Linked DNA regions of Chelativorans sp. AA-79. Each later gene encodes a partner of the first gene's protein in a complex. Links are inferred from orthologs where the notes say so. Each region holds a gene or a part of one and is shown on either strand. Other genes may lie near its edges. The genes, in order: trxB and trxA.

Evidence for each region.
Region 2: the proteins of trxB (region 1) and trxA are in contact, whole or in part, in a crystal structure (PDB 1F6M), measured with the Escherichia coli proteins. The link is inferred for Chelativorans sp. AA-79 from one-to-one orthologs.

The regions. Positions count from the first base shown.
Region 1 is NZ_CP120361.1:2,023,881-2,027,094, forward strand. What follows is about bases 188-3,086. They hold trxB (thioredoxin-disulfide reductase), read left to right. Parts: upstream 188-1,099; coding sequence 1,100-2,074; downstream 2,075-3,086. Other genes in these bases: PVE73_RS09785 (glycosyltransferase family 25 protein), read left to right, coding at 188-328; PVE73_RS09790 (Lrp/AsnC family transcriptional regulator), read right to left, coding at 367-840; PVE73_RS09800 (LysR family transcriptional regulator), read left to right, coding at 2,116-3,006. Outside these bases: more of PVE73_RS09785, read left to right, coding at 1-187.
Region 2 is NZ_CP120361.1:48,074-51,209, forward strand. The notes cover bases 171-2,991. They hold trxA (thioredoxin), read left to right. Parts: upstream 171-1,329; coding sequence 1,330-1,653; downstream 1,654-2,991. Other genes in these bases: addA (double-strand break repair helicase AddA), read left to right, coding at 171-1,256; PVE73_RS00210 (isocitrate lyase/phosphoenolpyruvate mutase family protein), read right to left, coding at 1,713-2,516; dut (dUTP diphosphatase), read right to left, coding at 2,613-2,991. Also shown: more of addA, read left to right, coding at 1-170; more of dut, read right to left, coding at 2,992-3,077. UniProt on the Escherichia coli protein: Participates in various redox reactions through the reversible oxidation of its active center dithiol to a disulfide and catalyzes dithiol-disulfide exchange reactions.

The DNA.
Region 1 (3,214 bases):
GGCGGAAAGGCTGCTCGCACTGAGTGAACGCCTGGAGGTTCCGGTCGATCATTTCATGTTCAATTCAGGATTGTCCTCGGCAACGTCTCTGACGACGTTCCAACTGGTCCCGGCTGTTTGTGTTCAGGATTCCTATATAGGGCGGCCGTCCATGGTCCTCGGCATCGAAAGCGACCTGCTTGACGAAAGGCCGCCTGTCAAACCGCGGGGGATCCGCAAATTCTGGCGGGAGCTAAAGAGGCCGTTTTTGCAGTTTTCAGGGTTTGTCCAAAGAGGAGCATCGGTCCTTTTGACGGACAAGAAGTGGGTGTTCGTGAAGTTTGCCTGAGCCGCCGCATTCCTGATGCTGGAACGTGCCATGTCGGCTTACCCGATCGCCACCAGTCCCTCGTCCTTCACCTGACGGATCGTCAGTGCGGTGCGGACCGTATCGACATTGGGCGCGGAGGTCAGCTCCTCGATCACGAAGGTCTGGAAGGTGCCGAGGTCCGTCGCGACGCAATGCAGCATGAAGTCCGAATCGCCGGAGACCATCCAGGCGCGGCGCACGATGGGCCAGTTGCGCGCCCGCTCGGCGAAGGTCCTCAGCTCCGCCTCCGACTGATGCTGCAGCCCGACAAGGCAGAAGGCGACCACGTCGAAGCCGAGAGCCGGACTGTTGAGGAGGGCGCGATACCCCTTGATGACACCGCTCTCTTCCAGCTTGCGGACCCGGCGCAGACAGGGAGGCGCAGAAATGCCCACCCGGCTCGAGAGCTCCACATTGGTGATGCGGCCGTCCTTCTGCAACTCGCGAAGAATTTTCCAGTCGATGGCGTCAAGGTCGGCCTTCAATGGCATGCGGGAGCCCCTTTGCGCCGTTCGCGCACGAATCTGTCGCAATTGCGCAACAAATTTACGTCAAGCTGCGGCCGCCGCCAAGGGAAGATGCGCGGGAGAGAGGATTTCGCGCAGCCAACCTGTTCCGGAAAGCGCCTCCGTTCGCCCGCAACCTGTTGGAAAACCTTTCTTCGCCTTGCGCAAAGGCGTGTGGAATACTTAGATCAACCTGGCTGTGTGTCCCGCATACGGCCCCGAACGCATGAAAGGACGCGATGCCATGACCACCCGCCACGCACCTGTTCTGATCATCGGATCGGGGCCGGCCGGCTATACGGCCGCCATCTACGCTGCACGCGCCATGCTGAAGCCGCTGCTCGTGGCCGGCCTGGAGCAGGGCGGGCAGCTCACGATCACCACCGAGGTGGAGAATTATCCCGGCTTTGCCGAACCCATCCAGGGGCCGTGGCTGATGGAGCAGATGCGCCTGCAAGCGGAGCATGTGGGCACTGAGATTGTGAACGATCTCATCGTCGAAGCCGATATCAAGGCGAGGCCGTTCCGGCTCAAGGGCGATTCCGGCACGGTATACACCTGCGACGCCCTGATCATCGCCACCGGCGCCAAGGCGAAGTGGCTCGGCCTGCCTTCGGAGAAGACATTCATGGGCTTCGGCGTTTCCGCCTGCGCCACGTGCGACGGCTTCTTCTACCGCGGAAAGGACGTGGTGGTGATCGGCGGCGGCAACACCGCCGTCGAAGAGGCGCTTTACCTTGCCAATCTGGCGAAGCGCGTGACCGTCATCCACCGCCGTGGCGAGTTCCGCGCCGAGCGCATCCTGCAGGAGCGGCTCCTGCAGAAGGAGAATATCGAAGTCATGTGGGATACGGTGGTGGATGAGATCGTCGGCGAGACGCCGAAGCCGCCGCTGCCACCCTCCGTCACCGGCATCCGCGTGCAGGACGTGAAGACGGGCGAGGTACGCGAGCTTCCGATCGACGGCGTGTTCGTGGCAATCGGCCATGCGCCGGCGGTCGAACTCTTCGAGGGCAAGCTCAAGCAGAAGCCGAACGGCTATCTGTGGACCGAGCCGAACTCCACATGCACGGATGTGCCGGGCGTCTTCGCCGCCGGCGACGTGGCGGACGATGTCTATCGGCAGGCGGTGACCGCGGCGGGTCTCGGCTGCATGGCGGCGCTCGAAGCCGAGAAATATCTGGCGGAACTGGAGATGCACCGCGAAGCCGCGGAATAGAGCCTCTTCGGTTGACGCCTTAAAACGAGGGGAACTCGGCGTTGGACTGGGACAAGCTACGTGTTTTCCATGCCGCTGCGGCGGCGGGATCTTTCACGCATGCGGCGGAGACGCTGCATCTGTCGCAATCGGCCATTTCGAGACAGGTGAGCGCGCTCGAGCAGGAACTCGGCGTCAGCCTCTTTCATCGCCATGCGCGCGGCCTGGTGCTGACCGAGCAGGGCGAGATGCTCTATCGCACCGCGCATGAGGTGCTGATGAAGCTCGAGACGGTGAAGGTCCGCCTTTCGGAGGTCAAGGACAGGCCTTCAGGCGTGCTGCGGGTCTCCACCACGGTCGGCCTGGGCAATGGCTGGCTGACGGAGCGGCTGCCGGAGTTCGGCGAGCTCTATCCGGATATCCAGCTCCAGCTCATCCTCGACAACGAGGAACTGGACCTCACAATGCGACAGGCGGACTGCGCGTTGCGGATGCGTCAGCCGCAGCAGCCCGACCTCATCCAGCGCAAGCTCTTCACGGTGCATTTCCATCTCTATGCTTCGCCGGCCTATATAAACCGCCATGGCAAGCCGAACTCGATCGACGACCTCGACCGGCATCGAATCGTCATCTTCGGCGAAACGGTGCCGCCGCATCTCAGCGATATGAACTGGCTGGAAACGGCAGGGCGACTCGACAATTCGAAACGCGCCGCGGCACTGCAGATCAACAATATCCTGTCGATCAAACTGGCCGTCCAGCGCGGCGCCGGGATTGCCATCCTTCCCGACTATGTGGTGGGCAGCGAAAGCGGTCTGGTGCAGCTTCTACCGGAAACCGATGTGCCGTCCTTCGATACCTATTTCTGCTATCCCGACACCATGAAGAACCAGGCCAAGCTGCAGGTTTTTCGTGACTTCCTGATCTCCAAGTCACGCAGCTGGAGCTACTGAAGAGGGGCAGTTTTTCGAGGGTTGCAAAAATGCATGGCTGGGATGCAAAATCCCGCGGTTGTTATTTGAGCAACCATTGCTCATATCTTGATCACTCGCTGGGGTGCGTTCTCCTCCCATTAGCCCCCGGCGAGTGTTCCCCTCTGGAGGTTTCGCCTTAAATGGCACTTCCAACAACTGGGCCGGATCTCCTTGATCCGGCTCTTTT
Region 2 (3,136 bases), 2.0 Mb from region 1 along the record:
TCTGCCTGACAGCGGAGAAAACCGGCCTGATCGGGCTTGAGGCTCTGCTCGACACGCTTGAGGGCGCTGCGCCCGAGATCAAACGCGAAATGGACCAGTCGCGCGACGAGATCCGCATTATGACAGTTCATGCAGCCAAGGGCTTGGAAGCGCCTGTCGTGTTCCTGGTCGATCCCGGCAGCGCTCCGGTGAGCAACAGCCACTTGCCTTGCCTGATGCCGTTTTCGATGAAGGAGCTTCCCATCAAGGGGTTTGTCTGGCGGCAGGGGAAGGATCTCGCCAACGCCGTCGCACGCGGATTCGAAGCGGAAGTGCGCGAGAAGGCGGAGGAGGAATATCGCCGACTCCTCTATGTCGGCATGACGCGCGCAGAGGATCGGCTGATCGTCTGCGGTTATCACGGTGTGCGCGGGCCCGCGCCCTCCACCTGGCACAGCCTCGTGCGGCAAGCATTCCTCGGGGAGGCGGGGACCGAAGAGCTCGACGATCCGGAAATCTGCGCCCCCGCGCTGCGGTTCCGGGTGACGCCGCTTTCCGAGACGGCCATGATAGAAGCGGCTGACGAGGAGCCGGAAGCCTTCGCCCTGCCAACGGAGTTGAAAGAACCGCTGCCTCCATCGCCGGCCATGCCCCGCCCGCTCTCGCCTTCGAGAGCGGGCGTCTTCATCGAAGGCGGGTATGAGCCGGCTGCGCTCACGCATTCGCCGGTGCTGGAGGGCGCGGCGGGACCTGCATTCGCGTTGGAGCGGGGCAATGCCGTGCATCGGCTTCTTCAGGTGCTGCCGGAGCTTTCGCCGTGTGAACGCGAAGCGGCCGCGCGCCGGTATCTCGCGCGCGTCGGGGCGGCTTGGCCCGACGAGGAGGTGGAAAAGGCCTGCGGCTCCGTTCTCTCCGTCTTGTCCGACGAGCGCTTCGCCCCGATCTTTGCGCCGGGCTCCCGGGCCGAGGTCTCGGTGATGGGCGAGCTTCTCCTGGGCGGCACCCGCCGCGCCGTAAGCGGCAAGGTGGATCGGCTCGCGGTCGCGGACAGTGAAGTGCTTCTGGTCGATTACAAGACCAATCGGCCTGCGCCCGAGGTCTTGGCCGAAGTGCCGGACGCCTATGTTGCACAGCTGGCGCTCTACGCGGAGCTTTTGAAGCCGCTCTATCCCGGAAAGCGCTTTTCAGCAGCACTACTGTTCACGGAGGGGCCACGCCTCATCGCTCTCACTGACGAAGCGATGGCCGTCTCGCTTGCCCGACTCACGAGAGCATGACAAAAGATGTGCTTGAACTCATTTCCGCTGCACCCCACATCCGGGGCGATGCTTTCGAGACAAGGAGAGCCTGATGGCCACCGTGAAGGTCGATACCGGCAATTTTCAGTCCGACGTTCTGCAGGCGAGTGAGCCGGTCGTCGTTGATTTCTGGGCGGAGTGGTGCGGGCCCTGTAAGATGATCGCGCCGGCGCTTGAGGAGATTTCGGCCGAGATGGGCGGCAAAATCAAAGTCGCCAAGCTCAATATCGACGAGAACCCGGAACTAGCGGCCCGCTATGGAGTGCGCTCCATCCCCACGCTGATGCTGTTCAAGAACGGTGAAGTGGCGGATATGAAGGTGGGTGCGGCCCCCAAGACCGCCCTGTCGGCCTGGATCGGGGGCGCCGTCGCCTGACACGCATTCATTTCAGGAACAAAGGCCCGGCTTTGCCGGGCCTTTTTCTGTCCGCCGCCTCAACCGCCCTTGGAGAACATCTCCTGCAGCCGTGCGAACGGCATGACGTCGCGCGCGAAATTGAACGAGCCCCGGCCGAGCATCTCGTTCGCTGCACGCTCAACCGAGCCGAAGGCCAGGTTCGTCAGCTTGGAGCCGAGCGAAATGCGCTTGGCGCCTGCTTCCGCAACATCCCGGACGGTGAAGCTCGCCACCGCCAGCACGTTCACCGGCCTCGTCACGGCCTGGCAGATGACGCGCACCTGCTCGATATCGCTGAGGCCCGGCGCATAGAGCACGTCTGCGCCCGCTTTCTCGAAAGCTTGCAGGCGGGCGATGGTGTCGTCGAGATCGAGACGACCGTGGAGGAAGTTCTCTGCCCGGGCCGTGAAGACGAAATCGCGCTTGAGAGCGCGTGCTGCCTCCACCGCGGCGGTGACCCGCTCCACAGCTTGGGAGAAATCGTAGATGGGCTTGGCCGGATCGCCCGTGGAATCCTCGATCGAGCAGCCGGCGAGGCCAGCCGCCTCCGCGGCGAAGATCGTCTCCGCCGCACTATCGGGGCTGTGGCCCTTTCCGTGCTCCAGGTCCGCGGAGACGGGCAGCAGCGTGGCTGTCACGATTTCCCGACAGTGGTTCATCATCTCTTCGAAACCGACCCCGCCATCGGGCAGTCCGCGTGAGAAGGCGAAACCGGCGCTGGTGGTGGCGAGCGCCTTGAAGCCGAGCGAAGCGAGCAGCTTTGCGGTGCCGATGTCCCAAGGGTTGGGGATGATGAAGGTATCGTCGTGCAGGGTGCGAAAGGTGGAACCGATGTCAGCCATGGCCGTCCCTCTTGATAGTTTGAGAGGCGATGAGGGCGGCTTGCCCGGCTCAAGTCAAGGGCCAGGGCAGGGCATGCTGACAGGACAGGAGAATGCTCAGGCGGTGCCGGTGGAGCCGAAACCGCCCGCACCGCGCACGGTCTCGCCGGCGCGGTCACGCTCTTCGACGGTTACCCGGGTGACGGGAGCGATGATCAGTTGCGCGATGCGCATGCCGCGCGTGATCGCGAAATCGTCCTCGCCGAGATTGATGAGCAGCACCTGCACCTCGCCGCGATAGTCGCTGTCGATCGTGCCGGGCGTATTGAGACAGGTGATGCCATGGCGCAGCGCAAGCCCTGAGCGCGGCCGCACCTGACCCTCGAAACCCGCCGGGATTTCAAGGACGAAGCCAGTCGGCACGAGCACCCGTTTGCCCGGCAGAAGAATGATCTGCCGATCCTCCGCCACCGCCGCGCGCAAATCCAGACCTGCGGCCCCTGAGGTTTCATAGGAAGGCAGCGGCAATCCCTCCGCATGGGGGAGGCGCACGATGCCGAGAGTGGGGCCGATGACCGGCATTGAAACGGGTGAGCTCGCCATAAGCCCTATCTGGCGCCGTCGGGCGAAGGCGTCAATCG